Regions from separate parts of the Cupriavidus sp. SS-3 genome, predicted to be linked through region 3. Evidence: predicted binding sites of a transcription regulator. Region 3 holds the regulator's gene; each other region holds the start of a gene.
What was found. The regulator HrcA, encoded in region 3, represses chaperone genes, less so after heat shock. The targets are predictions, from matches to a motif close to TTAGCACTCNNNNNNNNNGAGTGCTAA.
Positions count from the first base shown of each region.

Region 1: rpoH (RNA polymerase sigma factor RpoH) is a predicted target of HrcA. The motif match lies at 7,701-7,727, and genes of this name have one in related genera.
Region 2: groES (co-chaperone GroES) is a predicted target of HrcA. The motif match lies at 5,598-5,624, and genes of this name have one in related genera.

Region 1 covers NZ_JAYLVT010000005.1:229,167-239,267, forward strand. The annotation lists gene maiA (maleylacetoacetate isomerase) at 1-487, opposite strand, end outside; gene U9J39_RS10660 (fumarylacetoacetate hydrolase family protein) at 491-1,192, opposite strand; gene U9J39_RS10665 (ANTAR domain-containing response regulator) at 1,400-2,044, shown strand; gene U9J39_RS10670 (CmpA/NrtA family ABC transporter substrate-binding protein) at 2,419-3,747, shown strand; gene ntrB (nitrate ABC transporter permease) at 3,779-4,669, shown strand; gene U9J39_RS10680 (ABC transporter ATP-binding protein) at 4,688-5,491, shown strand; gene ybiB (DNA-binding protein YbiB) at 5,577-6,569, shown strand; gene U9J39_RS10690 (pirin family protein) at 6,589-7,464, opposite strand; gene rpoH (RNA polymerase sigma factor RpoH) at 7,810-8,739, shown strand; gene U9J39_RS10700 (SCO family protein) at 8,844-9,464, opposite strand; gene cyoE (heme o synthase) at 9,578-10,101, opposite strand, start outside.
Region 2 covers NZ_JAYLVT010000008.1:39,155-49,255, reverse strand. The annotation lists gene U9J39_RS14130 (CpaF family protein) at 1-345, shown strand, start outside; gene U9J39_RS14125 (type II secretion system F family protein) at 391-1,368, shown strand; gene U9J39_RS14120 (type II secretion system F family protein) at 1,445-2,419, shown strand; gene U9J39_RS14115 (metallophosphoesterase) at 2,630-3,403, shown strand; gene groL (chaperonin GroEL) at 3,522-5,165, opposite strand; gene groES (co-chaperone GroES) at 5,213-5,503, opposite strand; gene ycaC (isochorismate family cysteine hydrolase YcaC) at 5,867-6,493, opposite strand; gene U9J39_RS14095 (YciI family protein) at 6,598-6,903, opposite strand; gene U9J39_RS14090 (nuclear transport factor 2 family protein) at 6,915-7,370, opposite strand; gene U9J39_RS14085 (ABC transporter ATP-binding protein) at 7,363-8,082, opposite strand; gene U9J39_RS14080 (ABC transporter ATP-binding protein) at 8,085-8,891, opposite strand; gene U9J39_RS14075 (branched-chain amino acid ABC transporter permease) at 8,888-9,877, opposite strand; gene U9J39_RS14070 (branched-chain amino acid ABC transporter permease) at 9,880-10,101, opposite strand, start outside.
Region 3 covers NZ_JAYLVT010000003.1:169,436-179,536, forward strand. The annotation lists gene glnE (bifunctional [glutamate--ammonia ligase]-adenylyl-L-tyrosine phosphorylase/[glutamate--ammonia-ligase] adenylyltransferase) at 1-212, shown strand, start outside; gene rrtA (rhombosortase) at 202-846, shown strand; gene mprA (MprA protease, GlyGly-CTERM protein-sorting domain-containing form) at 862-2,493, opposite strand; gene U9J39_RS06690 (hypothetical protein) at 2,644-3,090, opposite strand; gene recN (DNA repair protein RecN) at 3,159-4,910, opposite strand; gene U9J39_RS06700 (NAD kinase) at 4,978-5,895, opposite strand; gene hrcA (heat-inducible transcriptional repressor HrcA) at 6,010-7,044, shown strand; gene hemH (ferrochelatase) at 7,154-8,269, shown strand; gene U9J39_RS06715 (RNA-binding S4 domain-containing protein) at 8,266-8,661, shown strand; gene U9J39_RS06720 (hypothetical protein) at 8,724-8,897, opposite strand; gene grpE (nucleotide exchange factor GrpE) at 9,173-9,748, shown strand; gene U9J39_RS06730 (thioredoxin family protein) at 9,841-10,101, shown strand, end outside.

The sequences.
Region 1 (10,101 bases), on a different contig from region 3:
GCGTGTCGCCGAAGCAGAAGCGCCCGGCCTTGCCGCTGCGCTCGAGGTTGGCTTGCAGCGAGGCGAAGCCCAGCTCGATCCAGTGGCGGTACCAGGCGTCCTTGACCTCGTCGGCCACGCCCACCGTGTGCTTCAGGTACTTCAGCACGCGCAGGTTGTTCAGCGGATGGATCTCGCAGGCGATCTCCTGCGCCAGGCCACGCACATAGGCGCGGTCCAGCGCCGTGCCGGGCAGCAGCTTCGGCTCGGGATGGACCTCGTCGAGGTACTCGACGATGGCCAGCGATTGCTGCAGCACGTGCTCGCCGTCGGCCAGCGCCGGTACCAGCCCGTCGGGGTTCACCGCGCGGAACTCCGGCTTGAGCTGCTGGCCGCCTTCCTTGAGCAGGTGCACCGGCACGTAGTCATAGGACAGGCCCTTGAGTTCCAGCGCGATACGCACGCGGAACGAGGCCGAACTGCGGAAATAGCTGTAAAGCTTGAGCATCGGTCAGACTACCTTGATGGTGAGATCGCCCACGCCGCCGACGTGGCACTGCATGACATCGCCCTTGACCACCGGGCCCACGCCCTCGGGCGTGCCGCTGAAGATCAGGTCGCCGGGCTGCAGCTCGAACAGCTTCGACAGGTACGACACCATCTCCGGCACCGACCAGATCAGGTCCGACAGGTCGCCGCGCTGCTTTTCGACGCCGTTGACCGACAGCGTGACCTCGCCCTTTTGCGGATGGCCGATGGCCGCGACCGGCACTATCGGGCCGATCGGCGCAGAACGGTCGAAGGCCTTGCCGGTCTCCCAGGGGCGGCCGGTCTTCTTCGATTCGTTCTGCAGGTCGCGGCGCGTCATGTCCAGGCCCACGGCATAGCCGAACACATGGCCGGCGGCCTGCTCGACCGGGATGTCGCGGCCGCCCTTGCCGATCGCCACCACCAGCTCAACTTCATAGTGGCAGTTGCTGGTGCCCGGCGGATAAGGGAAGGCGCCCTCGGTGCCGTCGGCGACATAGCTGACGGCATCGGACGGCTTGCAGAAGAAGAACGGCGGCTCGCGGTCCGGGTCCGAACCCATTTCCCGGGCATGGGCGGCATAGTTGCGGCCGACGCAGTACACGCGCCGGACCGGAAAGCTGGCGTGGCTGCCGCGCACAGGCACGCCAACGGGCGCGGGCGGGGCGAACACGAATTCGGTCATTCATCTCTCCAGATAGGTCAGATCGGTGCTGCGACGGGGCCCGGTGCCGGGCGCAGCAGGCCAACAGGATACACCGCGCGCTGTGCCCTGCGTACGGCCGCATACAATGGATCCAGGCACGCTTGCAAACGCCGCCGCACCGGACTGGCGCACCATCCGAGGCCCCCCGGCGCGAATCTTGCATGGCGCACTGCAACAGAGCCAGCCATGACAAGACGCCATCCGCCCCCCTCGCCCACGCCAGCGAACCCGGCCACCCCCGCCGCCGGCCGGGTGCTGCGTATCCTGCTCGTGCGCGACCCGCTCGACGCCGATCCCCTGAACGTCGAGACCATCCGCAGCGGGCTGGTGAACGCTGGCTTCACCGAGATCCAGGTAGTCGACGCGGACCTGCGGCTGCCCGACGTGATCAACGCCAGCCAGCCTGACATGCTGATCATCGCGTCCGAGTCCGCGGCGCGCGACACCATCGAGCACGTGTGCGTCTCGACCCAGCATGCCCCGCGCCCGATCGTGCTGTTCACCGACAATGACGACAGCCAGCGCATCAAGGCCGCACTCAGCGCGGGCATTACCGCCTATATCGTCGACGGCCTGCGCGCGGAGCGCGTCAAGACCGTGCTCGACGTCGCCTATGCACGCTTCGAGCTGGACCAGCAGCTGCGCGCCGAACTCGACGCCACGCGGCTGAAGCTGGCCGAGCGCAAGGTGGTGGAGCGCGCCAAGGGCCTGCTGATGCAGGCGCGCGGGCTGAGCGAGGAAGACGCCTACAAGCGCCTGCGCAGCATGGCGATGGAACGCGGGCTGAAGCTTGTGGATGCCGCGCAGCGCGTGATCGACGTCATGGGCTGAGCCCTGCCATCGCCGTCGCGGTGCAACGCCGCACGCGGCTGGTGCGCTGCACCCTCCTGGCGCCGCCCTCCTTCCCGCCTCGCCGGTCCATCTCCGCCAGAGTGCGGCGGCTGTGTCCGGACCGCGTCACGTACGCACCGACCTCGCCCATTTCGCCCCGCTCCGGCACTACGTTCCCCGAAATGCTGCACCGCATGATGCTGGCACACGGCTTGCGTCATGCTGGTATCGGCCAACGGCGGCCGATCGACAATTCAGGCGGACATGGCCAACGCGGGCCGCGTCACGCCACGGACAACGGCGTCCCCGCAACGCACCGGTCTTCTGGCGAAGCCGGCGGCGGCAGGGGACGCTTTTTTTCTTGGAGCCAAGCAATGCCCACTCGCCTTAGCCATGCCAGGCCGCTGCACGCAGCCGTCCAGAACGCCGACGCCGCTGTCGACGCGGTACCGGCCAGCAGCGGCCGGCGCCGTGCGCTGGCCACCATCGCCGGCGCCAGCGTGATGACGCTGGTCGATCCGCTGGTGCGCGCCGGCGCCTGGGCGGCGGGCTCCGACGCGCCGGAGAAGACCGAGGTGCGCATCGGCTTTATTCCGCTGACGGACTGCGCCTCGGTGGTCATGGCAGCCACGCTCGGGCTCGACAAGAAATACGGCATCAAGATCACGCCGACCAAGGAAGCCTCCTGGGCGGGCGTGCGCGACAAGCTGGTCAATGGCGAGCTGGACGCCGCCCACGTGCTCTACGGCCTGGTCTATGGCGTGCAGCTCGGGATCGGCGGGCCGAAAAAGGACATGGCCGTGCTGATGAGCCTGAACCACAACGGCCAGGCCATCACGCTGTCGTCCAAGCTGGCCGAGAAGGGTGTGCGGGACGGCGCCAGCCTGAAAGCGCTGATGGCAAAGGAAAAGCGCGACTACACCTTCGCCCAGACCTTCCCGACCGGCACGCACGCGATGTGGCTGTACTACTGGCTGGCGGCCAACGGCATCAACCCGATGCAGGACGCCAAGGCCATCACGGTGCCGCCGCCGCAGATGGTGGCCAACATGCGCGTGGGCAATATGGATGGTTTCTGCGTGGGCGAGCCGTGGGGCGCGCGCGCGATCGCCGACAAGATCGGCTTTACCGCCGAGACCACGCAGGCGATCTGGAAGAACCACCCGGAAAAGACCCTGGGCACCACCGCGGAGTTCGTGCAGAAGCATCCGAACACGGCGCGCGCGATGGTGGCGGCGGTACTCGAGGCCTCCAAGTTCATCGATGCGTCGGCGTCCAACCGCCGCAAGACCGCCGAAACCATCGCCGCCAAGTCCTACGTCAACACCGACATGGACATCATCCTCGACCGCATGCTGGGCCGCTACACCAACGGGCTGGGCAAGACCTGGGACGACCCCGACGCGATGAAGTTCTACCAGGACGGCAATGCGAACTTCCCGTTCCTGTCCGACGGCATGTGGTTCCTGACGCAGCACAAGCGCTGGGGCCTGCTCAAGGCCCACCCGGATTACCTCGCCGTGGCCAGGCAGGTCAACCGCATCGACATCTACAAGCAGGCCGCCACCGCCGCGCAGGTGCCGCTGCCCAAGAGCGACATGCGCAGCTCGAAGCTGATCGACGGCGTGGTCTGGGACGGCAAGGACCCGAAAGCCTACGCCGACGGTTTCAAGATCAAGGCCGCCGGCACGCCCGCCGCCTGATCCGCTGTGCCCCTGACCAAAGGAGCCCGACATGAATGCCATTGCCTCCACCACGCCCGATGCCGCAGCCGACCCCGACACCAAGGAACGGACACGCCGGCGCGAACAGGAAATCTCCGCGCAGGCCCGGCGCGCGGCACGCCGCGAGACCGCTGCCGCGCTGGTGCTCAAGGCGGTGCCGCCGCTGCTGGGCTTCGCCCTGTTCGTACTGGCCTGGCACGGCATCGCCAGCATGATCCCGGCCATCCCCACGCCGGGCGCGACATGGAACGCCGCGGTGCCGCTCTTTGCCGACCCGTTCTACCGCAACGGTCCCAATGACCAGGGCATCGGCTGGAACGTGCTGGCGTCGCTGGCGCGCGTGGCAGCAGGCTTCGGCCTGGCCGCGCTGGTCGGCATCCCGGCCGGCTTCCTGATCGGGCGCTTCGCCTTCCTGAACGCCATGACCGCGCCGGTGATCAGCCTGCTGCGGCCGGTTTCGCCGCTGGCATGGCTGCCGATCGGGCTGCTGCTGTTCAAGGCGGCCAATCCGGCCGCGATCTGGGCGATCTTCATCTGCTCGATCTGGCCGATGGTGATCAACACCGCGGTGGGTGTCACGCGCGTGCCGCAGGACTACCTGAACGTGGCGCGCGTGCTCGACCTGTCGGAATGGAAGGTGTTCACGCGGGTGCTGTTCCCCGCGGTGCTGCCCTACATGCTGACCGGCGTGCGGCTGTCGATCGGCACCGCGTGGCTGGTGATCGTCGCGGCCGAGATGCTCACCGGCGGCACCGGCATCGGCTTCTGGCTGTGGGACGAATGGAACAACCTGAAGGTCGAGCACATCGTGATCGCGATCTTCGTGATCGGCATCATCGGGCTGCTGCTGGAGCACGCGCTGCTGGCGCTGGCCCGGCGCTTCAGCTACGGCACCAACTGATACGCGGGGAGAATCGCCATGGACAAGTTCGTCAGCATCGAAAACGTCGGCCAGACCTTCAAGACCCGCAAGGGACCGTTCGTCGCCCTGCGCGATATCAACCTGCATATCGCCGAGGGCGAGTTCATCACGCTGATCGGCCATTCCGGCTGCGGCAAGTCCACGCTGCTGAACCTGGTCGCGGGACTGGCCACGCCCACCGCGGGCGCGCTGATCTGCGCCGGGCGCGAGATCGCCGGGCCGGGGCCGGAGCGCGCGGTGGTGTTCCAGAACCATTCGCTGCTGCCGTGGCTGACGTGCTTCGAGAACGTCTACCTGGGCGTGGAGCGCGTCTTCGCCACCAGCGAGAGCAAGCCGCAGCTCAAGGCGCGTACGCACGACACGCTGGCGCTGGTGGGCCTGACGCACGCCGAGAACAAGTATCCGCACGAGATCTCCGGCGGCATGAAGCAGCGCGTGGGCATTGCCCGCGCGCTGGCGATGGCGCCCAAGGTGCTGCTGATGGACGAGCCCTTCGGCGCGCTAGATGCGCTCACGCGTGCGCACCTGCAGGACGAGCTGATCAAGATCGTGGCAGGCACCCGCAGCACGGTGGTGATGGTGACGCACGATGTCGACGAGGCCGTGCTGCTGGCGGACCGCATCGTGATGATGACCAACGGCCCGGCGGCCACCATCGGCGAAATCCTCAAGGTGGACCTGCCGCGCCCGCGCGACCGCGTGGCGCTGGCGGACGATCCGGCCTACCACCGCTGCCGCACCGCGGTGCTGGACTTCCTCTACCGCAAGCAGCGCAATCCGGCGCTGCTGCAAGCGGCGTAGCGGCGCGGTGGCGTGCCCGGCGGCCATGGGCGAGGCCGCCGCGCTCCGCTATCATGAACCCAGAACACACTACCCCCACGCCACCATGACCACGACCGCCGCCCCATTTCCCGCCGCCCGCTTTATCAAGGAGATCGGCCGCGGCGTCAACGGCGCGCGCGCGCTGCCGCGCGAGGACGCGCAGGCCCTGTTCGACGCCATGCTGGCGGGCCGCGTGTCCGACCTGGAGCTGGGCGCCATCCTGATGGCTTATCGCATCAAGGGCGAGGCCCCGCACGAGCTGGCCGGCATGCTGGAGGCCGCGCATGCGCACTGCGAGCCGCTGCCGGCGCCGCCGGACCGGCAGGTGGTGGTGATCCCCAGCTACAACGGCGCGCGCAAGCAGCCCAACCTGGTGCCGCTGCTGGCGCTGTTGCTGGCCCGCGAAGGCGTCCCCGTGCTGGTGCACGGCACGCGCGAGTTCGAGGGGCGCGTGACCAGCATGGCGCTGTTCGAGGCCCTGGGCGTGCCCCTGTGCGCGAGCACCGCCGAAGCCGCGGCCAGGCTGCGCGATGGGGACGGCAATGGCCCGCTGGCGGTGCTGCCGGTGGATGTGCTGTCGCCCGGGCTGTCGCGGCTGCTGGAGCGGCGCACCGTGATCGGCCTGCGCAATTCGTCGCATACGGTGGCCAAGATGCTGCAGCCGGTGGGCGAGCACTCGCCCGCCGAAGGCCTGCGGCTGTACAGCTACACGCACCCTGAATACCGCGAGACGCTGACCGACTACTTCTCCCACGAACCCGCCAACGTGCTGCTGGCGCGCGGCACCGAGGGCGAGGTGGTGGCCGATGCCCGGCGCACCGGCCGCATCGACTGGCTGCATGAAGGCCACCAGCACACACTGGTGGGCCAGGCCGGCGGCTCGATCGGCGATGTGCCGGAGCTTCCGCCGGGCAGCGATGCCGGCCTGACCGTGGCCTGGATCCGGCGCGTGCTGGACGGCGCGGTGCCGGTGCCGGCGCCGATAACCATCCAGATCGAGGCTATCCGCGAATGCCTGCGCCAGGGCACCCGCGTGACCTGGGCCAGTCCGGTCTGAGCCAGCCCCGGCACCACCGTCAGGGCTTGCGCGGGGGCAGCGGAATGCGCTCGGTCTCGCCGGGCACGCGCGGGAACTGGTCGTCCTCCCAGCGCTGGGCCGCGGCCTCGATCGCCACCTTGCTGCTGGCAACGAAGTTCCAGTAGATAAAGCGGTGCCCGTCGGTCGGGTCCCCGCCGAGCAGCATCACGCGCGACGGCGCCGTGGCCGTCAGCGTGGCCGGCTGGCCCGGCGTGAGCACCACCATGTGCTCGGCCGGCAGCGGCTCGCCGTCGAGCGCGACCGCGCCGTCGACCGGATAGATGCCGCGCTCGGCGTGGTCGGCGGGAATCTCCACGCTGGCGCCCGCGTCCAGCTCGATTGCCACGTACAGCGTGCGGCTGAAGACCTGGACCGGCGAGGTCTGGCCGAACGCATCGCCGGCAATCACCACCATGCGCAGGCCGGGCCGCTCGATGCGCGGCAGCGTCGCGGCGGGATGGTGGAAAAACGACGGTTCGGCGCCCTCGTGCTGCCGCGGCAGCGCCACCCAGGTCTGGATGCCGTGCAGGCGTGCGCCCTCTGGCCGCACGTGCTCGGGCGATCGCTCCGAATGCACGATGCCGTGGCCGGCGGTCATCCAGTTGACGTCGCCAGGGCGGATCGCCTGGTCGCTGCCAAGGCTGTCGCGATGGATGATCTCGCCCTCGAACAGGTAGGTGACCGTGGCCAGGCCGATATGGGGATGCGGACGCACATCGGCGCCCTGGCCCGGTGGCAGCTGCACCGGTCCCATATGGTCGAAGAAGATAAACGGCCCGACGGTCTGGGTTGCCGCGGCGGGCAGCAGCCGGCGCACGGTGAAATCGCCCAGGTCGCGCACATGCGGCTTGAGCAAGTGTTCGATAACAGACATAACTCCTCCGATCCGATAAGAGAGGCTCGCAAGCATGCCAGTGCGCTGCCCGCCGGTCGAGTGTAGTCGCTGGTGGAACAGAGCATTGCGACGGCCGGCAGAACCCCGTTGCCACCCCGGGCTCTAACTACCAGTGCGCGGCGGCAGCGGTATCGTTGCCGTCTCATTTCGATCCACCTGACTATCCGAACAGACAGATCGATACTTGGGAACTATCGGAGCCACCGGCACTCCAATTAGCACTCACCCGGCCAGAGTGCTAAGATGCGTTGCAGTGCCGCCGATTCCCCCAAGGGGCCGCGGCGCACCGGCAACCAAACCGCCGGACGCGAAAGGAGCCATTGAGTGAACGCAGTCTTGTCTGCCGACCAAACCCTGACGAACAACCGTCTGCCGACGGTGCCCCGGAACACGGGCAGCTTTGCGCTGACCTTTCCGGCGACCGTGGGCAACCTCGACAGCTACATCCAGGCTGTCCACCGCATTCCGCTGCTGACCGCGGAGGAAGAGCAACGCCTGGCGCGCGAGCTGCGCGACCACGATTCCGTCGATGCGGCCCGCCGCCTGGTGATGTCGCACCTGCGGCTGGTGGTGTCGATCGCCCGCCAGTACCTCGGTTACGGCCTGCCCCATGCCGACCTGATCCAGGAAGGCAATATCGGCCTGATGAAGGCGGTGAAGCGTTTCGATCCGGACCAGGGTGTGCGCCTGGTGTCGTACGCGATGCACTGGATCAAGGCCGAAATCCATGAATACGTGCTGAAGAACTGGCGCATGGTCAAGGTGGCCACCACCAAGGCCCAGCGCAAGCTGTTCTTCAACCTGCGCAGCCACAAGCAGGGCGGGCACACCTTCACGCCGGAACAGGTCGAGGCCGTGGCGCGCGAGCTGAACGTCAAGCCCGAAGAAGTGATGGAGATGGAAACCCGCCTGTCGGGCGGCGATCTGGCGCTTGAAGGCCAGGTCGACGACGGCGAAGAGGAATTCGCCCCCATCGCCTACCTGGCTGACAATCACAATGAGCCGACGCGCGTGATGGAAGCCAAGCGCCACGACCGCATGCAGGTCGAGGGGCTCGAAGAAGCGCTGGGCAAGCTCGACGAGCGTAGCCGCCGCATCATCGAGGCGCGCTGGCTCAACGTCGAGGACGACGGCTCCGGCGGCGCCACGCTGCATGAGCTGGCCGACGAGTTCGGCGTATCGGCCGAGCGCATCCGCCAGATCGAGGCGGCGGCGATGAAGAAGATGAAGGGCGCGCTGCAGGCATTCGCCTGATCCCCAGCCGCAACCATGCAAAAGGCCGGTCCCTGGACCGGCCTTTTTTGTTGCCCGCGAAGCGTTGGTGCGACGTTATGCCGCACCCGTGCGCCCCGCTTGCGTCAGGACATCAGCTGCTTCAGGTCGTGCGCGATGGGCTCCGGACCCTGGCCATGGCGGATGAACAGCCGCAGCTTGCCCTGCGGGTCGAACACATAGCTGCCGGCCGAGTGATCCACGGTGTAGTTGTTGGGTGAACTGCCCGGCACCTTGGCATAGAACACCTTGAAGTCCTTGGCCAGCTTCTGCAGCGCGGCCTCGTCGGCCGGGCGCAGCCCGACGAAGCGGGGATCGAAGGCGGGCACGTACTGCGCCAGCAGCGCCTGCGTATCGCGCTCCGGATCCACCGTGACGAACAGCACCTGCACGCGGTCCGCGTCCGGCCCCAGCTGCTCCATCACCGCCTTCAGTTCGGCCATGGTGGTGGGGCAGACATCCGGGCAGTGGGTGTAGCCGAAGAACATCACCACGGCCTTGCCCTTGTAGTCCGCCAGGGTGCGCACCTTGCCGGTATGGTCGGTCAGCGAAAAGTCCTTGCCGAAGTCTGCGGCGCCGGTGATATCGACATTGCGAAACGAGGCCTTCTGCTGTCCGCAGGCGGCTACGGCCAGGGCCAGCGCGGCCAGCAGGGAAAAGCGGCGGAAGGCGGCGAACAGGCCGGAAACGGGGCTGAGGCGTGGCATGCGGGGGACCGGTCAGGAATGAGAAGGAGACAGCATGCAGTATCGCCGATCATGCTGCCGCGCTCGCGCCGGCGCGGCAAGATGCCGCAGCCGGGACACGCGAAAAGAGCAGGTCAGACCTGCGGCACGAACTTGAAGTAGTGGTCGACCAGCAGCGCCGCGAACAGCAGCGACAGGTACAGGATCGAGAAGCGGAAGGTGCGCTGCGCCAGTTCGTCCGAATAGTTCCGGTACAGCTTCCAGGCATAGGCGAGGAAGCCCGCCCCAAGCGCCAGCGCGGCCGCCAGGTAGATGTAGCCGCTCATGCCGTAGACAAAGGGCAGCAGCGTCGCCGCGATCATGATCAGCGTGTACAGCAGGATATGCAGCAGCGTGTAGCGCTCGCCGTGCGTCACCGGCAGCATCGGCAGCCCGGACTTGGCGTAGTCGGCGCGGCGGTACAGCGCCAGCGCCCAGAAGTGCGGCGGGGTCCAGGTGAAGATGATCAGCACCAGGAACCAGGCCTCGGCCGGCACCTCGCCCGCCACCGCGGCCCAGCCCAGCGCCGGCGGCATCGCCCCGGACAGGCCGCCGATGACGATGTTCTGCGGCGTGGCCGGCTTGAGCAGGATGGTGTAGACCACCGCATAACCCAGGA
Region 2 (10,101 bases), on a different contig from region 3:
CTGACACGGCTGGAAAACATGGTCAGCATGGCCGGCCTGACCATGCCGGCCAAGGCCATGCGGCAGCAGATCGCCTCGGCCATCACGGTGATCGTGCAGGCCGCGCGCATGACCGATGGCCGCCGCAAGATCATCAGCATCCAGGAAATCACCGGCATGGAGGGCGACATCATCAACATGCAGGAGATCTTCACGTTCCAGCGCACCGGGGTGGACAAGGACGGGACCGTGCGCGGCAACTTCCGCGCCACCGGGGTCTATCCCAAGTTTGCCGAACGGCTGCGCGTGTTCGGCGTGGGACTGCCTGACGATACCTACGATCCCGCCAAGCGCTACGAAGTCTGACCAGTCAGGGCCAATACCAATACGATCCATCCGGGGGAGCCACACATGAGTACGATCTTCTACGCCTTCGGCATCCTGCTGTTCGTCGCCGTGGTGCTCTGCGTCGAGGGCATCTACCTGTGGTGGAACAATGCCCACGGACCCGCGGCCAAGCGTATCGAAGCGCGGCTTCGGGCGCTGTCGGCCGGCGGACACATCGGTGCCGAGCAGCTCTCGATCCTGAAGAAGCGCCTGCTGGCCGACTCGCCGCGCCTGCAGCAGTGGCTGATGCGGGTGCCGCGCATCGGCGCGCTGGACCGCTGGCTCGAGCAGTCCGGCAGCACCTGGTCGGTGGCACAGTTGTTCGGGTACTGCGCCATGGTGGTTCTGTGCACGGTCGCACTGATTCCGCTGTTGCCGGTACCGGCTTCACTGGTGATGCTCGGCGCGGTGCTGGCCGCCATGCTGCCGGTGCTGCACGTGGTGCACCTGCGCGCCAAGCGGCTCAAGCAGCTCGAAGCGCAACTGCCCGATGCGGTCGACATGATCAGCCGCGCCCTGCGCGCCGGGCACTCGTTCAGCGGCGCGCTCAGCATGGTCGGGCAGGAAATGAAGGCGCCGATCGGGCCGGAGTTCCGCACCACCTTCGAAGAAATCAACTACGGCGTGGCGCTGGACGAAGCCATGACCAACCTGGCCATGCGCGTGCCGGTGGCCGACCTGCGCTACTTTGTCATCGCGGTACTGATCCAGCGCGAAAGCGGCGGCAACCTTGCCGAGATCCTCGACACGATCGGCACCATGGTGCGCGAGCGCCTGAAGCTGTTCGACAAGATCCGCGTGCTGTCGGCCGAAGGCAAGCTGTCGGCATGGGTGCTGGGGCTGCTGCCCTTCGGCACCGCCGGCATGATCCTGGTGATCAATCCCGGTTTCATGAACGTGCTGTGGGAAGACCCGCTGGGGCTGCGCATGATCGGCGGGGCGCTGGTGTCGATGACCTTTGGCGTGCTGTGGATGCGCAAGATCATCCGGATCCGGGTCTGAGACACCGGCTGCGATTATCTCGGCGCAACACCAGAAGAAGCAGGGCTTGGACAGCCATACTGACGGGGAGTCCATCATGCAAGAGATTTTCCAGGGGTTCCAGGGCGACCAGATGATCGTGCTCGCACTGATCTTCGTGGCGGCGTTCGGCACGGTGTTCGGCGTGCTTTATGCACTCGCGCCCCATCGGCTGCGCGGGCGGGCCGAGCAGATCGCCGGCCAGGCCGGCCCGTTCGAGGCCGACCAGGGCCGGCAGCAGGCGCTGATCGAAAAACTGGTGAAGTGGGCGCAGCCGATATCGCGGCTGTCGCTGCCCAAGGAGGGCTGGGAGAACTCGCAGCTGCGCGTGCGTTTCATGAATGCCGGCTGGCGCAGTGCCAGCGCCGCGCCGCTGTACTTCGGCGCCAAGACAGTACTGGCCGTCGGCCTGCCCATGCTTGGCCTGCTGGCGGTCAGCAGCCAGCCCGGACAGCAAAGCCAGCAGCTGATGTTCGCACTGCTGGCTTTGCTTGCCGCCACCGGCTACTACCTCCCCAACATAGTCCTCGCCCGCAAAGTCTCCCAGCGCCAGCGCACCGTCTTCGAAGAATTCCCCGACGTGATCGACCTGCTGACCGTCTGCGTCGAAGCCGGCCTCGGCCTGGACGCGGCGCTGATGCGCGTGGCCGACGAACTGGCGCTGCGCTGCCCGGTGCTGGCCGATGAGCTGCAGCTGATGCTGCTGGAACTGCGCTCGGGCTTCTCCAAGGAAAAGGCCTTGACCAACCTGGCGCTGCGCACCGGCGTCGAAGACGTCGACAAGTTCGCCTCGATGCTGGTCCAGGCCGACCGCTTCGGCACCAGCCTGGGCGAGTCGCTGCGCGTGCTGTCCGACATGCTGCGCACCAAGCGCCGCATGCGCGCCGAGGAGCAGGCCGCCAAGATTGCGCTGAAGCTGCTGTTCCCGCTGATCTTCACCATCTTCCCGTCCTTGCTGCTGGTGTTGCTGGGGCCGGCCTTCATCCAGATCTATCGCGTGCTGCTGCCAACCATGGCGGGACAAGGAGGTTAAGCCCTCCGGGAAACCGCGACAGTTTCCCCCGGCTGTCTCCCGGTGCAATGCCGGCAAGACAGTCACTTGCCCGGAACCCAGGTTCCGGGCTTTTTTGCTTTGCCGGGCGAGTCCCGGGGCTTGACCGGACGGTCTGGCTTCTGAAGAATGCAGGCAATCCCCTGCGGCGCCGAGGCCACGCAGCGCGCGCCCTACCCGCCTGGAGTCCCGATGAAGCTACGCATCCTGAGCGACCTCCACATCGAACACAACCTGCCGCAGTCCGTACCGGCATGCGACGCCGACCTCGTGATACTGGCCGGCGACATCGCCAACGGCCGCGACGGCATCGACTGGGCCATCGGCACGTTCAGCCAGCCGGTGGTCTATGTGCCGGGCAACCACGAGTACTACGAGAGCAATTTCGACACCGTCGACCAGCAGATGGCCGAGGCCGCGGCCGCGCATCCGCAGGTGCGCCTGCTCAATGGCGACGTCGCGGAATTCGACGGCGTGCGCGTCATCGGCACGACGTGGTGGACGGACTACACGCTGTTCGGCACCGACCGGCGCGACGAGGCGATGCAGGCGTGCGCGAAAGCGATGTACGACCACCGGCTGATCGAGATCCGCGGCGCCGATGGCCACATGCGCCAGTTCACGCCGCAGGACGCACTGGCACGCCACCTGGCCGCGTCCGACTGGCTGTCGGCGCAGCTGGCGCTGCCCTACGCCGGCAAGACGGTGGTGGTCACGCACCACGGCCCGGACCTCGGCAGCCTGGATCCGCGCTTCTCGCACGACCTGGTCTCCGGCGGCTTCCTGTCACGCCGGCCTGACCTGGTGGCGCAGGCAGACCTGTGGATCCACGGCCATACCCACACCAGCTTCGACTACTGCGTCGACAACTCGCGCGTGGTGTGCAACCCGCGCGGCTATGTCAGCCGTCGTACCGGCGAGCTGGAGAACAAGTCCTTCGACTGGTGCTGCGTGGTCGAAGTCTGACGCAAGCCGGCCCGCGCACTCCCGCGCCGGCCATCCAAACAAAAACCCCCCGCGGACTCGCGTCCGCGGGGGGTTTTTCATCGCAGCCTGCCCTCACGGGCAGTTGGCCGGGGATGGATTACATCATGCCTTCCATGCCGCCCATGCCGCCCATGCCGCCCGGCATTGCCGGAGCCGACTCTTCCTTCGGCGTTTCGGCCACGGCGCAGTCGGTGGTCAGCATCAGCGAAGCCACCGAAGCGGCGTTCTGCAGTGCGGTGCGGGTGACCTTGGTCGGGTCCAGCACGCCCATTTCGACCAGGTCGCCGTACTCGCCCGAGGCGGCGTTGTAGCCGTAGTTGCCCTTGCCTTCGATCACCTTGGCAACGACCACCGAAGCTTCTTCACCGGCGTTCAGCACGATCTGGCGCAGCGGCTCTTCCATCGCGCGCAGCACGATCTTGATACCGGCGTTCTGGTCGGCGTTTTCGCCGGTCAGTGCCGAGATCGCAGCGCGGGCGCGCAGCAGGGCCACACCACCGCCGGGGACGATGCCTTCTTCCACCGCAGCGCGGGTGGCGTGCAGGGCGTCTTCCACGCGGGCCTTCTTTTCCTTCATTTCGACTTCGGTGGCAGCGCCAACCTTGATCACGGCAACACCGCCGGCCAGCTTGGCCACGCGCTCTTGCAGCTTTTCACGGTCGTAGTCCGAGGTCGCTTCTTCGATCTGGGCGCGGATCTGCTTCACGCGGCCTTCGATCGCAGCGGCGTCGCCGGCGCCATCGATGATGATGGTGTTTTCCTTGCCGATCTCGATGCGCTTGGCCTGGCCCAGGTCGTTCAGGGTCGCCTTTTCCAGCGTCAGGCCGATCTCTTCAGCGATCACGGTGCCGCCGGTCAGGATGGCGATGTCTTCCAGCATGGCCTTGCGGCGGTCGCCGAAGCCCGGAGCCTTGACGGCAGCGGTCTTCAGGATGCCACGGATGTTGTTGACCACCAGGGTCGCCAGGGCTTCGCCCTCGACGTCTTCAGCGATGATCAGCAGCGGGCGGCCGGCCTTGGCCACTTGCTCCAGCACCGGCAGCAGGTCGCGGATGTTCGAAACCTTCTTGTCGAACAGCAGCACGAACGGGCTGTCCAGCTGGACAACCTGCTTTTCCGGGTTGTTGATGAAGTACGGCGACAGGTAGCCGCGGTCGAACTGCATGCCTTCCACGACTTCCAGCTCGTCGGCCAGCGACTTGCCGTCTTCGACGGTGATCACGCCTTCCTTGCCGACCTTGTCCATGGCTTCGGCGATGCGCTCACCGATGGAGGTGTCGCTGTTGGCCGAGATCGCGCCAACCTGGGCGATTTCCTTGCTGGTGGTGGTGGGCTTGCTGACCTTCTTCAGCTCTTCCACGGCGGCGGCGACAGCCTTGTCGATGCCGCGCTTCAGGTCCATCGGGTTCATGCCGGCGGCAACGAACTTCATGCCTTCGCGCACGATCGACTGGGCCAGCACGGTAGCGGTGGTGGTACCGTCACCGGCGTTGTCGCTGGTCTTGGAAGCCACTTCCTTGACCATCTGGGCGCCCATGTTCTGCAGCTTGTCCTTCAGCTCGATTTCCTTGGCCACGGACACGCCGTCCTTGGTCACGGTCGGGCCGCCGAAGCTGCGCTCCAGCACCACGTTGCGGCCCTTCGGGCCCAGGGTCACCTTGACTGCGTTGGCGAGGATGTTCACGCCTTCGACCATCTTGGCACGGGCGGCGTCGCCAAACACTACGTCTTTTGCTGCCATGTTCTGAATCTCCTGAAATCTGTACGGGTGGGGCTACAAGTAACGGATTACTTGTTGACCACGGCCATGATGTCTTCTTCGCGCATGACCAGCAGTTCCTGGCCATCCACCTTCACGCCCTGGCCGGCATACTTGCCGAACAGCACGCGATCGCCGACCTTGACGTCCAGGGCGATGTTGTTGCCCTTGTCATCCTTCTTGCCGGGACCGATTGCCAGCACTTCGCCTTGATCGGGCTTCTCGGCAGCGTTGTCGGGAATCACGATACCGGACGCGGTCTTGGTTTCGTTGTCCAGACGCTTCACGATCACGCGGTCGTGCAGAGGACGCAGATTCATACGGACTCCTAGATACAAAGTGAGTTTTTGATCACAAATCGGCCGGCTACCGAGGCGACGGCCGTCAGAAATGTTCAGGTGTCGCAGAGGGCTGTTAGCACTCACCCCTGACGAGTGCTAATTATAGGGACGGGGTAGGGGCATTTCAAGACAGGCGCTGGATGCGGGTTTTCCCGGAGGACGGGCGCAGCGCACATGGAGAGCCGGGGCTAAGGATTGCGCCGGAAGCGATGCTTTGGATCATCGCGATAACGTCGACGATGCGGCACGAATCGGGACTCGCCCCGCATCGCCTGCAGAATATTCCTGGTTGCCAGGCCGACGGCCAGCGCGGTGCCAGGTGGCCCCGCGCTGACGCGATGTTTATTTGCCGCCCTTCACGGTGGTGTACGCCGTAATCAGGTTCCGGTAGTCGGGAATATGGTTGGAGAACAAGGTCCCCAGCCCCTCGATGTCGTTGCGCCAGTCGCGATGAAGCTCGCAGGCAACGCCGAACCACGTCATCAGCTGGGCGCCGGCCTCGGCCATGCGGTGCCACGCGGATTCCCGCGTCACCTCATTGAAGGTACCGGATGCATCGGTCACCACGAACACATCGTAGCCCTCTTCGATCGCCGACAATGCCGGAAACGCCACGCAGACTTCAGTCACCACCCCGGCGATCAGCAGTTGCTTCTTGCCGGTTTCCTTGACCGCCTTGACGAAGTCCTCGTTGTCCCACGCATTGATCTGCCCGGGGCGCGGAATAAACGGCGCATCGGGGAACATGGCCTTGAGCTCCGGCACCAACGGCCCGTTGGGGCCGTCCTCGAAGCTGGTGGTCAGGATCGTCGGCAGCTTGAAATACCTGGCCAGATCCGCCATGGCGAGAACGTTGTTCTTGAACTTGTCCGGCTCGATGTCGCGCACCAGCGACAGCAGGCCGGCCTGATGATCCACCATCAGCACCGCAGCCTGGCTCTTGTCCAAACGCTTGTAGGTCTTGCTCATCTTCCGCTCCTGTGAATGCGCGTCCGGTTCGGTTGGACACGCGTGGTGAAATCTTCTGCATGGCGCTGCAATCCATGCACGGCTGCCTGCTCACTACCGGTGAACTAAAGCGGGCGCTGTGCGCCTGGATGGTTGTCCACCCGCAGCAGGAACGGATGGATATGGATCTCTTTCCACACGCCCGCCTGCTGGAAGGGATCGGCCCGGTTGAAGTCGATGACCTGCTGTTTGTCCTGCGCACGCACAAGGAACAAGCTGCCGATCATGCGCGCGCCGTCGTCGGACATCAACGGCCCGCACATTACGCACCGGACCTCTGCGGTTGCCAGGTAGGCGCGATGTGCGTCGTAGCTGTCGAGCCGGCGCTGCAAGGCATCGGCGTGGTCAAGGCAATGAATGATGAAGTCCATATCCCATATACCTATTGAAATGCCTGGCCTGGGGCCGCAGCAGCCGGCGCGGGGATCGGCGTCGAGGCCCACGCCAGCATCTGCCACGCGCCCTCCCGCCGCTTCCACACGCTGAGGAAGCGGTTGTCCAGCGTGCGTTCCACGCCGTCGACCACGGCAACCAGCAGGGCCTTGCCCTGCATCACCGCGATGTCGTTGTAGATTTCCTGCCCCACCTCCTGTACCGAGGCCCGCAGGTAGCGCACCCGCCCGCTGCGCAGCGATGCCAGGTATGCCTGCTTGTCCTCGCGCAACGCCGAGGAGTGGGTATAGCTGAGTTCATCCGCAAGCAGGTCTTCCAGCCCCGCGATATCGCCGGCGAGCATTGCGCGGTATCGCGCGGCATCCGCCTGCCTGAGCGCAGCGAGATCTTCCATATACCCTCCGGTCTTCGTGTCCGTCTTGCCCATGTCGGTGCCCTCAGCCATGCAGATACGCCTTCACCAGCGTCTTGTCGTTCAGCAGCGCCTGCCACTCTCCGCGCCGCACTTCGTGGATCACCCGTCCCACCGAAAGCACGTAGGCGCGGTCGGTCATCTCCGCGGCAATCGCCACGCTCTGTTCCACCAGCACGATGCTCAGCCCGCGCTCGCGCAGCCGGTTGAGCACGGCCAGGATTTCCTTGACAATGCGCGGCGCCAGGCCCGTGGTCAGCTCGTCCATGATCAGCAGGTCGGGCTGCAGCAGCAGCGCGCGGGCGATCGCCACCATCTGCTGCTGCCCGCCCGAGAGCAGGCCAACCTGGCCGCTGCCGCGCTCGCGCAGCAGCGGGAACAGTTCGCAGACTTCGTCGTGCGTGAAGCGCATCGCGCCGCCACGCGCGCGCCTGCCGGCTTGCTCGGCAAGGCGCAGGTTGTCGCGCACCGACAGCTCGCCGAACAGGTTGCGGTTCTCCAGCACCACGGCAATGCCATGCTCGAAGCGGCGATGCCCCGGCACGTGGCCGATTTCCACCCCATCCTTGACGATGCTGCCCGCCATCGGCCGCACCAGCCCGGACAGCGTGCGCACCAGCGCCGTCTTGCCCGCGCCATTGGCACCTACCACGGCCACCGCCTCGCCCGGCCCGACCTCGATGTTGATGTCATGCAGCGCTGGCACCGGGCTGTAGCCGGCGTGCAGGCCTTTCACTTTCAGCATGGTCAGACTCCCATATAGGCTTCGCGCACGCGCGGGTCGGCCTGCACGGCTTGCAGCGTGCCGCTGGCGATGATTTCCCCGTAATACAGCACGTGGGCGCTGCCGCAGATCGTCATCAGCCCCATGTCGTGCGACACCAGCAGGATGGTCATGCCTTCGCCGTTCAGGCGCAGGATCCACGCGCGCAGCAATTCGATTTCCTCGCTGTTCAGCCCCGAGGACGGTTCATCCAGCAACAGCAGGCTGGGTTCGCCGATGCAGGCGCGCGCCAGTTCCACGATGCGCCGCTGGCCCGCAGGCAGCGTGCCGGCGCGGTGCTGCAGCAGGCCTTCCAGACCGAACTTCCGTGCGCATGCCAGCGCGGCCTCGTGCATCGACTGCAGCTCGCGGCGCGACAGCGGCGAGCGCAGCATCGCATGCACCACGCCCGAGCGCGTGGCCTTGTGGCAGCCGGCCATCAGGTTTTCCAGCACCGTCATGTGCTCGAACACCTGCGGCGTCTGGAATGTGCGCACCAGTCCGGCGCGGCTGCGCTGCTGCACGCTGTCGGCGGTGATGTCGCGCCCTGCCAGCAGCACCTTGCCGCCCTTGGGGCGCAGAAAGCCGGAGATGATGTTGAAGCAGGTGGTCTTGCCACTGCCGTTGGGGCCGATCAGGCCGACGATGCTGCCGGCCGGCACATCGAACGCAACATTGCGCAGCACGTCAAGGCCGCCAAAGCTGTGCGCGACCGCTTCGACCCGCAGCAGGGCTTGCGCTTGTGCCGCGCCCGCTGCACTGGCGCCGAATTCAGCGATGGCGGATTTCATCGGACCTCCTTCAATGCGGGGTTCTGCGTGCGGCCGACGGTGCGGCGATGCATGCGGCTAATCACGCCCGCGAGCCCACCCATGATCCCGCCGGGCATCAACGTGACCACCAGCACCAGCGCCGCGCCAAACAGCACCTGGTGGAAGTCTCCCAGTCCGCTAAGCAGCTCCGGTACCAGCGACACAAACAATGCGCCAATCACCACGCCGTAGGTGGAGCGCGCCCCTGCCACCACCGGTACCAGCAGGAACACGATCGAGCGCTCCACCGTAAAGCTCTGCACGCTGACGAACGACACGTAGTGCGCAAACAGGGTTCCCGCCAGCGAGCCGAGCATGGCCGACAGCACGAACATCGCGGTCTTCAGCCGGTGCATGTCGATGCCGAGCACCTGTGCGGCCGGCGCCGCGTCGCGCATGGCCCGCATGGCCAGGCCGGGGCGGCCCTTGACGAGGTTGTCCACCAGCCAGAGCAGCAGCGCCACCAGCGGCCAGGCAAAGTAGTGGTAGCGCTCCGGCGTATCCAGCAGGAAGCCGAACAGCGACAGCTTGGGGATGCCACCGATGCCCAGCGTGCCGCCGGTCAGCCAGTCCCATTCGAAGAACAGCACACTGGCGATGCTGCCGACGGCCAGCGTCGCCAGTGCCAGGAAGAAGCCGCCCAGGCGCAGCACCGGCAGGCCGATCGCCGCCGCCAGCGCCGCGCTGGCCAGCAGGCCTGCCGCGGCACCGGCCAGGGCCGGCCATCCCAGCACCGTGGTGCAGTAGGCCGAGGCATAGGCGCCGATGCCGTAGAACGAGGCCTGCGCGAGGTTGACGATGCCGCACTGCCCCAGCAGCAGGCCGACGCCCAGGCCGCCCACGGCCAGGATGGCGGCGAAGTTGAGCAGGTCGATGTGGTGGCGCGACAGCAGTTGCCCGGCCAGCGCCCACACTACCACCGCGGCCACCACCAGCCAGCGCGTGGCGTTGGATGATGCATTCATGCTTATCCTCCCTTGCGCCCCGCGCGGCCCAGCACGCCGTTGGGGAGCAGAATCATGATGACGACCAGGATCGACAGCGCGACCACGTCGCGATAGCCCGACGGAAAGCCCACCACCGCCAGCGATTCGGTCAGACCCAGCAGCAACCCGCCCACCACCGCGCCCAGCGGATTGCCCAGCCCGCCGAGGATGGCCGCGGCAAAGCCCTTCAGCGTCAGGCCGAT
Region 3 (10,101 bases):
GCAACATCGCGCTGCTGCGCGAAGCCGGCGAGCTGGGCCTGATCGATGCCAAGCTGGCGCTGGCGGTGGGCGACGCCTACCGGCTGTTCCGCGCGCGCCAGCACCAGCTGCGCCTCGACGGCCAGGTCCATGCGCGCGTGGCGCCGGCGTCGATGGCCGCGCAGGTCGCGGCGGTGGGCACGCTGTGGCGGGCCGTGTTCGGTGAGGGCTGAGGCCGCGGGGCCGCCGGCGCCGCCCGGCGCATCGTGGCCGGGGCTGCTGGCGGGAGTGGCGCTGGTATGGGCGCTGTCGGCGGCGTTCACCTTCTTGCCGTGGTGGCATGCGCAGGGCCTGTACCTGCGCGACGCGGTGCGGGTGGACGGGCAGTGGTGGCGCCTGGCCACGGCGATGTGGGTGCACCTCGACGGCCATCACTGGCTGGCCGACATGCTCGCCGCCACCGGCGTGCTGGCGATCTGCGCGCGCGTGGCGCGGGTGCGCAGCCTGTTGCTGGTGCTGGTGGCGTGCGGCATCGCGGTGCAGCTGGTGCTGCTGCGCGTGCCGGCGATTGCCTGGTACGGCGGGCTCTCGGGCGCGCTGCACGGGCTGGCGCTGTGGGGCGCGCTGGGGCTGCTGCGCGCGCCGGGCCTGGCGCGCATCACCGGCGTGCTGCTGTGCCTGGGCGTGCTGGCCAAGGTCTGGGTGGAACAGTCGTGGCTGGCGCCGGTGGTGTTCGATCCGGCGTGGGGCTTCGGCGTGGTGCGAGTGGCGCACGCGGCCGGCGCCGTGGCCGGCCTGCTGTGCTGGGCGTTGCAGGAGTGGTGGCTGGCGCGGCGGCCGGCGGGCGATAGCGGCGCCGCCGCCTGAGCCCCACCGCTGCCGCTAGCCGCGGCGGCGCAGTGCGAAGCCGGTCAGTCCCGCCAGGGCGAGCAGCAGCGCGCTCCACAGCGGCACCGCGCCGCCGCCACCGCCGCCATCCGCGGCCGGTGCCGGCGCGGCCTGCGCCGGCGGCATGCCCAGCGCGGCCAGCAGCGCGCCGTCGGCATCGAGCAGCCCCGCGCCGCACACACCCGGGTTGGTGGTGCAGAACGTGCCGGAGGGATGCGGGCGCGCCGAACTCTTCAGCGCCGCGGTGACCTGCGCCGGCGTCAGCGAGCCATTGAGCGTGAACATCATCGACACCACGCCCGAGACCATCGGCACGGCGAAACTGGTGCCCGCCGACGACGCCACCACGTAGTTGCCCAGCGTCGTCTTGCCGTCGTTGCTGAGCGTGCGGATCACCGAAGGCGTGACCGTGCAGCGACCGTCGACCACCTGCGAGTTGCCGCAGCCGCCGCCCGGCGCGCTGATCGCCACCTGCGGGCCGACGTTGGCATAGCTGGCGTTCTCGCCGCCGTTGGCGTGCGCGGTGACCGCGATCACGCCGCTGCAGTCGGCCGGCGCCTCGACCGCACCGCGGTTGTTGCCGGCCGCGGCCACCACCACCACGCCGCGCGCATTCAGGTCGTTGACGGCCTGCTGCTCGATGCCGCTGCAGGTGCCGCCGCCCAGGCTGATATTGACCACGCGCGCCGGGTTCGGGTTGTCCGGCACGTTCGGCACCGGCAGGCCGCCGGCCCAGCGCATGCCGTCGACGGTGTCGGACAGCAGCGCGCCGCAGCGTCCCGACACCCGCACCGGCAGGATGCGCGCATTCCAGTCGACCCCCGCGATATCGCGCGAGTTATTGGTCAGCGCCCCCAGCACGCCGGCCACGCGCGTGCCATGCCAGCTGTTGTTGGTAGGAGCGGGCGTTGGCGTGCTGCTGCCCGGGCAGGTGAAGCCGGCTGGCAGGTTGTCGCCGGCATCGGTCGGGTCGCCGTCGCGGCCGTCGCCGTCATTGGAAACCGTGGTGGTGCTGATGAAGTCGAAGCCGGACAGCAGCCGTCCCTGCAGGTCGGGATGGGGCAGGATGCCGGTGTCCACCACCGCCACCACCATGCCGCTGCTGCCGCCGGTGCGGTCCCACGCGCGCGGCAGGTTGACGCCGCCGACTGCGGTGCCGGTGCCCTTCAGGTACGGCTGGTTGACCTGGAACTCGGGATCGTCGGGCAGGGTGTCGTGCAGCCGCAGCCAGCGGTCGGGCACGGCATCGGCCACGCGCGGGTCCTGGCGCAGTCGCGCCGCCGCCGCTTCGGGATCGGCGGCATCGGCGTCGGCCACCTGCAGCAGCTGCAGGTTGCCGCCCATGGCCCGGCGTGCCGACAGCGCGATGCCGGTGCGTTCGCTCAGCTGCTTGAGGGCTTCGGCAGCAGCCGGCGACTTGACGGCGCCGCTGCCATCGACCGCGGTAGTGCCGTCGCGCCAGCGCACGATGATGTGGCCGGTGTAGGCCGGCGCGGACTGCGCGCCGGCTGCAAGCGCCGTGCCGGTCGGGAGCGCGCCGCATGCTGCGGCGGTGGCCAGGGCGATGGCCCGCCAGCGGCGGGCCGCGAAGCTGCGGCGGAACACGGACAGCGCGGAATGCGGCATGGATTTCTCCTCCCTGGGGCGTAGCGCGCTCGGGCCGGGCCGGCGCGTGGGCATGTTATGTAGCGAATACGATCCCGCCGGGTTGTGCAAGGCCGGCTTTGGGATCGTCCGCGTTCGTTAATGCGGCGTTCCGTACAGATTCGGCACGTGCTAGCGCGCCGGCATGTCGCGGCTGGTGGGCATGCTGCGGCTGGGCTTGAGCAGCCGGTCCGGTTCGGCGGTCTCGATGCGCGGCGTGGCGCGCAGCGTGTCGACGGCCTGGTCGAGGGTGGCGTCCGCCGACGGCGAGATCGCCGTGACCAGCCACACTCCGCCGGACATCGGCCGCTTGACCACGTAGCGGATCGGGCCCTTGATCTCGGCCAGCAGCTTGCCGGCGTCTTCGGACAGGTCCACCGCGGGCGGCTTGAAGCGGACCATGATGTCGCCAAGCGCACGGTCGTCGCTGATGCTGCCCGGCGGCGGCGCCGAAGCCTTGTGCTGGGCCTGGCAGGCGGACAGTGCCAGCAGTGCGGCCGACGCGGCGGTGGCAAGGGCCAGCACCGCGCGCCGCGAGGCGCGCGGGCGGTGGTCGGTGGGCGGCGCTGGGCGGGTCATGGGGAAAGCTCCTGTCGATAAATAAATTGGCGCGGTGCCACGCAAGGCCGCTCAATGTGGCGCGAACCTTAGCCGGCGGCGGCGCGGCGGCCGCGCTTGCCGTCCTTGCCCGCGCGCGCGGGCTGGCCGGCGCCGCTGTCGGTCATGCCCTGCGCCAGCATCTCCTCGGCATGTTGCAGCGTCGTGGCGGTGACGGTGGCGCCGCCCAGCATGCGCGCGGTCTCGACCACGCGTCCGGCCGGGTCGAGCACGCGGATGCGCGAGCGCGTCACCGACGCGTCGGCTTCGGCCGTGGTTTCCTTGCTGACCAGCAGATGGGTGCCGGCCTGCGCCGCCACTTGCGGCAGGTGGGTCACGCACAGCACCTGGCGCGCGCGGCCGAGTTCCTGCAGGCGCCGGCCGACCACCTCGGCGACCGCGCCGCCGATGCCGGTGTCGACCTCGTCAAAGATCAGCGTGGGCGTGGGCGAGGCTTCGCTGGTGATCACCGAGATCGCCAGGCTGATGCGCGCGAGTTCGCCGCCTGAGGCGACCCGGGCGAGCGGGCGCGCGCTGACGCCGGCGTGGCCGGCCACCAGGAACTCGACCTGCTCCAGGCCGTAGCTCTGGCCTTCGTCAAGCGCATTGAGCGCCGCGACAAAGCTGCCGCCGGCCATCGACAGGCCCTGCATGGCGTCGGTGACCGCGCCGGACAGCGCCTGCGCGGCTTGCTTGCGGGCATGGCTGAGATGCTGCGCCAGCGTCAGGTAGGCGGCCTTGGCCGCGGCCTCGCGCGCCATCACCTTGTTCAGGTCCTGCGCGGCCTGCAGGTCGTCGAGCTGCTGGCGGCGCGCGACCAGTTCATCGGCGAGCTGCTCGGGCGGCAGGCGGTACTTGCGCGCGGTGGCGTGCAGCGCCTGCATGCGCTCTTCCACCGCCTGCAGCCGCTCGGGATCGAGCTCGAGCCGGTCGACATAGCGCGTCAGCGAATGCGCGGCTTCCTCGGCCTGCAGCTGCGCCGGCTCCAGCGCGGCCAGCACGTCGCGCAGCGCGGCGTCGACATCGGCCAGCTGCTGCAGCCGGTGCACGATGCCGTTGAGCGCCGACAGCACCGAGCCGTCGGCCTCGGACAGTGCGTCGAGCGCGGCGCGGCTGCCGTCGATCAGGCCGGCGGCGTGCGAGAGCCGGTTGTACTCCGACTGGATCTCGTCCCATTCGCCCGGCTGCGGGTTGAGCTTGTCCAGTTCCCCCACCTGCCATTCGAGCCGTTCGCGCTCGAGCTGCATCTCGCGCGACTGGTGCTCGACCGCTTCGCGCTGGCGCACGCAGGCACGCCAGGCGCGCCAGGCCTCGGCCACCGCGGCGGCCTGCTGCGTCAGGCCGGCGTGGGCGTCGAACAGCAGCCGCTGCGCATCCGGGCGCAGCAGTTGCTGATGCGCGTGCTGGCCATGGATGTCGACCAGCTGGTCGCCCACTTCGCGCAGCTGTGCCAGGGTCGCGGCGGCGCCGTTGATAAAGGCCTTGCTGCGGCCGCCGGCATCGACGGTGCGGCGCAGCAGCACGGTCGGCACGCCGCCGTCTTCTTCGCTGTTGAGCTCGCGCTCGGCCAGCCACGCATCGAGCGCGGGATGGGTCGAGAAGGTGGCGCTGACGCTGGCGCGCGGCGCGCCTTCGCGCACCACGCCGGCATCGGCGCGCTCGCCCAGCACCAGCGCCAGGGCATCGATCAGGATCGACTTGCCGGCGCCGGTCTCGCCGGTGAACACGGTAAAGCCGGAGGCGAAGTCCAGGTCGAGGGTGTCGACGATGACGAAATCACGGATGGACAGGCTGCGCAGCATCGTGGCGGGGAAGGGTGGTCGGTCCGATGACGGGTCGGGCTCGGGCTGAGGGGCGGCTGGATGGCGCTCAGAGGCGGTTGTCTTCGGACGGGTATTCGTGCCAGTGCAGCTTCTTGCGCAGTGTGGCGTAGTAGTTGTAGCCCACCGGGTGCAGCAGGTTGATGGTCTTCTGCGAGCGCCGCACCACGATGCGGTCGCCCGGCAGCAGCGAGGTCAGCGACTGCATGTCGAAGTTGACGCTGGCGTCGCGCGCGCTCGCCACCTCGATCGTGACCTCGGCGTCGTGCGGCAACACGATCGGCCGGTTCGACAGCGCGTGCGGGGCGATCGGTACCAGCACCACGCCCGACAGCGTGGGATGCAGGATCGGGCCGCCGGCCGACAGCGCGTAGGCGGTGGAGCCGGTGGCGGTCGACACGATCAGGCCGTCGGAACGCTGGTTGTACATGAAGTGGCCGTCGACCGAAACCGCCAGCTCGACCATGCCGGAGATGCCGGAGCGGTTCACCACCACATCGTTCAGCGCCAGCGCCGAGAAGATGTCCATGTCGTCGCGCACCACGCGCGAGGCCAGCAGAAGCCGGGTCTCGGACTCGTAGCGGCCGTCGAGCATGTCGGGCAGCACGGTGTGCGCGTCTTCCAGCGCAATATCGGTCATGAAGCCGAGCCGCCCGTGGTTCACGCCGATCAGGGGCACGTCATAGCCGGCAAGCTGGCGCGCAATGCCCAGCAGCGTGCCGTCGCCACCCAGCACCACGGCGACGTCGGCCTGCGTGCCGATCTCTTCGGCGGACAGGGCGGGGTAGGCGGTCAGCCCGGTGGCCAGCGCGGTCTCGCGCTCGAACACCACATCCTGGCCGTTGCGCAGGATATAGGAGGCGATCTCTTCCAGCGGCCCTTCGATGCCGGCGGTGGAGTACCTGCCCACCAGGGCGACGGTCTTGAATGGAGTGCGCACGGCGCTGGCTTTGGGTGGGGCGGACATGCCGGGATTAGACCATACCGCCGTGACGGTTGTCAGCAGGCGCTGGCGGCCCATCCCGCGGCACATCGGGCCGGTCCGCCAGAAGGTCCAAAACTTGCGTAAAATCGGGGCATCATGGATGAACGTTCCAAAACGCTGCTCAAGACCCTGATCGAGCGCTACATTGCCGAAGGCCAGCCGGTCGGTTCCCGCACCCTGTCCAAGTACTCGGGGCTGGACCTGTCGCCGGCGACGATACGCAATGTGATGTCCGATCTCGAGGAAATGGGTTTTATCGCCAGCCCGCACACCTCGGCCGGCCGCATCCCGACGCCGCGCGGCTACCGGCTGTTCGTCGATTCGATGCTGACCGCCAAGCCGCTCGAGCGCAACGCGGACCTGGCCGAGCTGACCGGGCAGATCCAGGACCAGCTGGGCGGCCAGCAACTGGGGCCGCAGCGCATGATCACGGCGGCGGCGCGCACGCTGTCCAACCTGTCGCACTTTGCCGGCGTGGTGATGACGCCGCGCCGCGCGCAGGCGTTCCGGCAGATCGAGTTCATGCGGCTGTCGGACAAGCGCATCCTGCTGATCATCGTCAGCCCCGAGGGCGACGTGCAGAACCGCATCATCCAGACCGAACTCCCCTACACGCCGGCGCAATTGATCGAGGCGGCCAATTTCTTCAACTCGCACTATGCCGGCATGAGCTTCGACACCGTGCGCAGCCACCTGCGGCTCGAGCTGCAGGACCTGCGCCGCGACATGTCGCAGCTGATGCAGGCCGCGGTCGAGGCCGGCAGCGCCGCCGAGGACGAGGACGACGACCACGTCTATATCAGCGGCGAGCGCAAGCTGCTCGAAGTCGACGACCTGGCCTCGAGCATGGACAAGCTGCGGCGCCTGTTCGACGTGTTCGAGCACAAGACCAGCCTGCTGCAGCTGCTGGACGTGTCCAGCCATGCGCAGGGCGTGCAGATCTTCATCGGCGGCGAAAGCCAACTGGTGCCGATCGAAGACATGGCGGTCATCACCGCGCCGTACGAGGTCGACGGGCAGATCGTCGGCACCTTGGGGGTGATTGGCCCCACGCGCATGGCTTACGAGCGCGTGATCCCGATCGTCGACATTACCGCGCGGTTGCTGTCGAGCGCGCTGAGCCAGAACTAGTGGTCCGGCGTTCCGGTCTGACCCGCGGCTCTCCCATTCCCGCCGCGCGGGCCCGGCGCCGGTGCGCCGCCCCCGCCCCATCCCGGCATCGCGCCAACCCGCAAGCGACATGACGTTTTCTCCCGAACCGGCCTACCAGCACGGCCAGGCGCCGCGCACGGCGATCCTGCTGGTCAACCTCGGCACCCCCGATGCCCCCACGCCCAAGGCGGTGGGGCGCTACCTGAAGCAATTCCTGTCCGATCCGCGCGTGGTCGAGATCCCGCGCGCGGCCTGGCTGCCGCTGCTGTACGGCGTGATCCTGCCGCTGCGCTCGCGCGCGTCGGCGCTCAAGTACGAATCGATCTGGCTGCGCGAGGCCCATATGACGGGCTCGCCGCTGCTGGTCTACAGCGAGCGCCAGGCGCACGCGCTGCAGCGGCTGCTGCACCAGAACGGCCACGACGTGACGGTGGCGTGCGCGATGCGCTACGGCAACCCGTCGATCGCCTCGGTGATGGAAGCGCTGCGCCGCCAGGGCTGCGAGCAGGTGCTGGTGCTGCCGATGTATCCGCAGTACTCGGGCACCACTACGGCCACCGCCTTCGACGAGGTGTTCCGGGTGCTGGGCCAGTGGCGCAACCAGCCGGAACTGCGGCTGATCAAGCATTTCCATGACCATCCCGCGTATATCTCCGCGCTGCAGCAGCAGGTCGCCGCCTACTGGAGCCGGCACGGCATGCCGGATTTCGGCCAGGGCGACAAGCTGATCCTGTCGTTCCACGGCGTGCCGCGGCGCACGCTGGAACTGGGCGATCCGTACCACTGCGAGTGCCTGAAGACCGGCCGCCTGCTGGGCGAGGCGCTGGGCCTGCAAGCGGGGCAGTACCAGGTGACGTTCCAGTCGCGCTTCGGCAAGGCCGAGTGGCTGCAGCCCTATACGGCGCCGACGCTGGCGGAGCTGGGCAAGGTCGGCGCCGGGCGCGTCGACGTGTTCTGCCCGGGCTTTCCGGCGGACTGCATCGAAACGCTGGAAGAAATCGCCATGGAAGGCCAGACTGAGTTCAAGGTCGCGGGCGGCAAGGACTTCCATTTCATTCCATGCATGAACGATGCCGCGCCGTGGGTCGCGGCGATGGCGGAGATCGCGCTGCAGCACCTGCAGGGCTGGCCGCTGGCCACGCCGCATGCGCATGAAGTGGAGGCGCGGCGCACGCGTGCGCAGGCGCGGGGAGCGGCGGCATGAACGTAGATTTCGAGGCGGATGCGCGCCAGCGCATCGACAAATGGCTGTGGTGCGCGCGTTTCTTCAAGACCCGCTCGCTCGCGGCAGAAGCGGTGGAGCGCGGCAAGGTGACGGTCAACGGCCAGCTGTGCAAGAACTCACGCGAGGTCAAGCCCGGCGACAAGGTTGCGCTGGAGGCACACCAGCAGCGCTGGGAGCTCGAAGTGAAGGGCATCGCCGCGGCGCGCGGGCCGGCGCCGGTGGCGCAGACGCTGTACCAGGAAAGTGCCGAGAGCCAGTCGCGCCGGGCCGCCGACGCCGAGCGCCGGCGCCTGCAGCCCGAACCGTCCGCGCAGATCCAGGGGCGCCCGACCAAGCGCGACCGCCGCCGCATCGACGACTTCAACGGCTGAGATGGCAGCGCGGCGGCACCGTTGCCGGTGCCGCCGCGCGATGGATCGCCAGGTGGGGCGGGTTATTCCTGCGCGACTTCCTGGCTGACGAAGGGAACGATGTAGTGCTTGAACACCGCCTTGCCGCTGCCATACTCCGTATCGCGCGGAGTAAAGGCGCCGGACAGGCAGATAAAGGCGGTCATGACCGCCAGTGCGGCCACGAGGCACACCGTCACGACTGGGAGCTTATGCATGGCCAACCTTTCGGAAGCGGCACAAAAATGAACCATCTCCTGGGCCCTCGACATTTTTGTCATTTTTCTTACTAGGAATCTTAGTGAGGGCATTGGCGCAAAGCAATAAGGCGTCGATTGCAACGGGCCGGGCTTTGTAACCGTGTGTTTCGGCGTCGCGTCGGCGCCACTCTTGAAATGCGGCGAGCTGCCACCACCTGCATCGGACACACGCCGATTTACCACCCGCGGCCAGCCCCACGGCGGGCCGCGACACTGCATTGATACGGATCGACATGGAAGACCAGAAGCAGACGCCATCCAACCAGACTGCGACGCCTGCGGGCGAAGAGGCGGCCAGCACCGCCACCGCCAGCCCGGAGACCGGCGCGCCCGACACTGCGGCTGCCGCCGCGGACGACGTGGCGGCCCAGCTGGCCGCCCTGGAAGCCAAGGCCAGCGAGAATTACGACCTGTACATGCGCGCCGTGGCCGAAGGCGAGAACATCCGCCGCCGGGCCCAGGAAGATGTCGCCAAGGCGCACAAGTTCGCCATCGAGAACTTTGCCGACAACCTGCTGCCGGTCATGGACAGCCTGCAGGCCGCGCTGGCCGACGGCTCCGGCGACATCGCCAAGCTGCGCGAAGGCGTGGAACTGACCGCGCGCCAGCTGGCCGCCGCCTTCGAGCGCGGCAAGATCGTCGAGCTCAACCCGGTGGGCGAGAAGTTCGACCCGCACCGCCACCAGGCTATCTCGATGGTGCCGGCGGAGCAGGAGCCCAATACCGTGGTGACCGTGCTCCAGCGCGGCTACACCATTGCCGACCGCGTGCTGCGCCCGGCGCTGGTCACGGTGGCGGCGCCGAAGTAAGCCGCCGCCCCTGCCGTCCTGTCACGGCCCGACGCCCGGTGCCACCCGGCCCGGGCGTTCGTCATTGGCAGAAGCCGCATCAGGAGCGAACCATGAGCACCGAACCGCAAGCCGGCGCGCCGGATCCGTCCGCGGCCCCGCATCTGGACCACCGCGCCTTTGACGCCTTTGCCATGCGCGAGGTCGACGATGCCACCATCGACGGCGCCATCGCCGCGGCCGGCGACGCGCTGGTGTGCGTGTTCTTCTGGGGCGTGGACTGCTTCAACTGCGAAATGGCCAAGAAGGCGATGCTGGCCAATCCCGGGCCGGTGCGCGCGCTGGAACTGCACTGGCTGCACGCCAACGTCTAT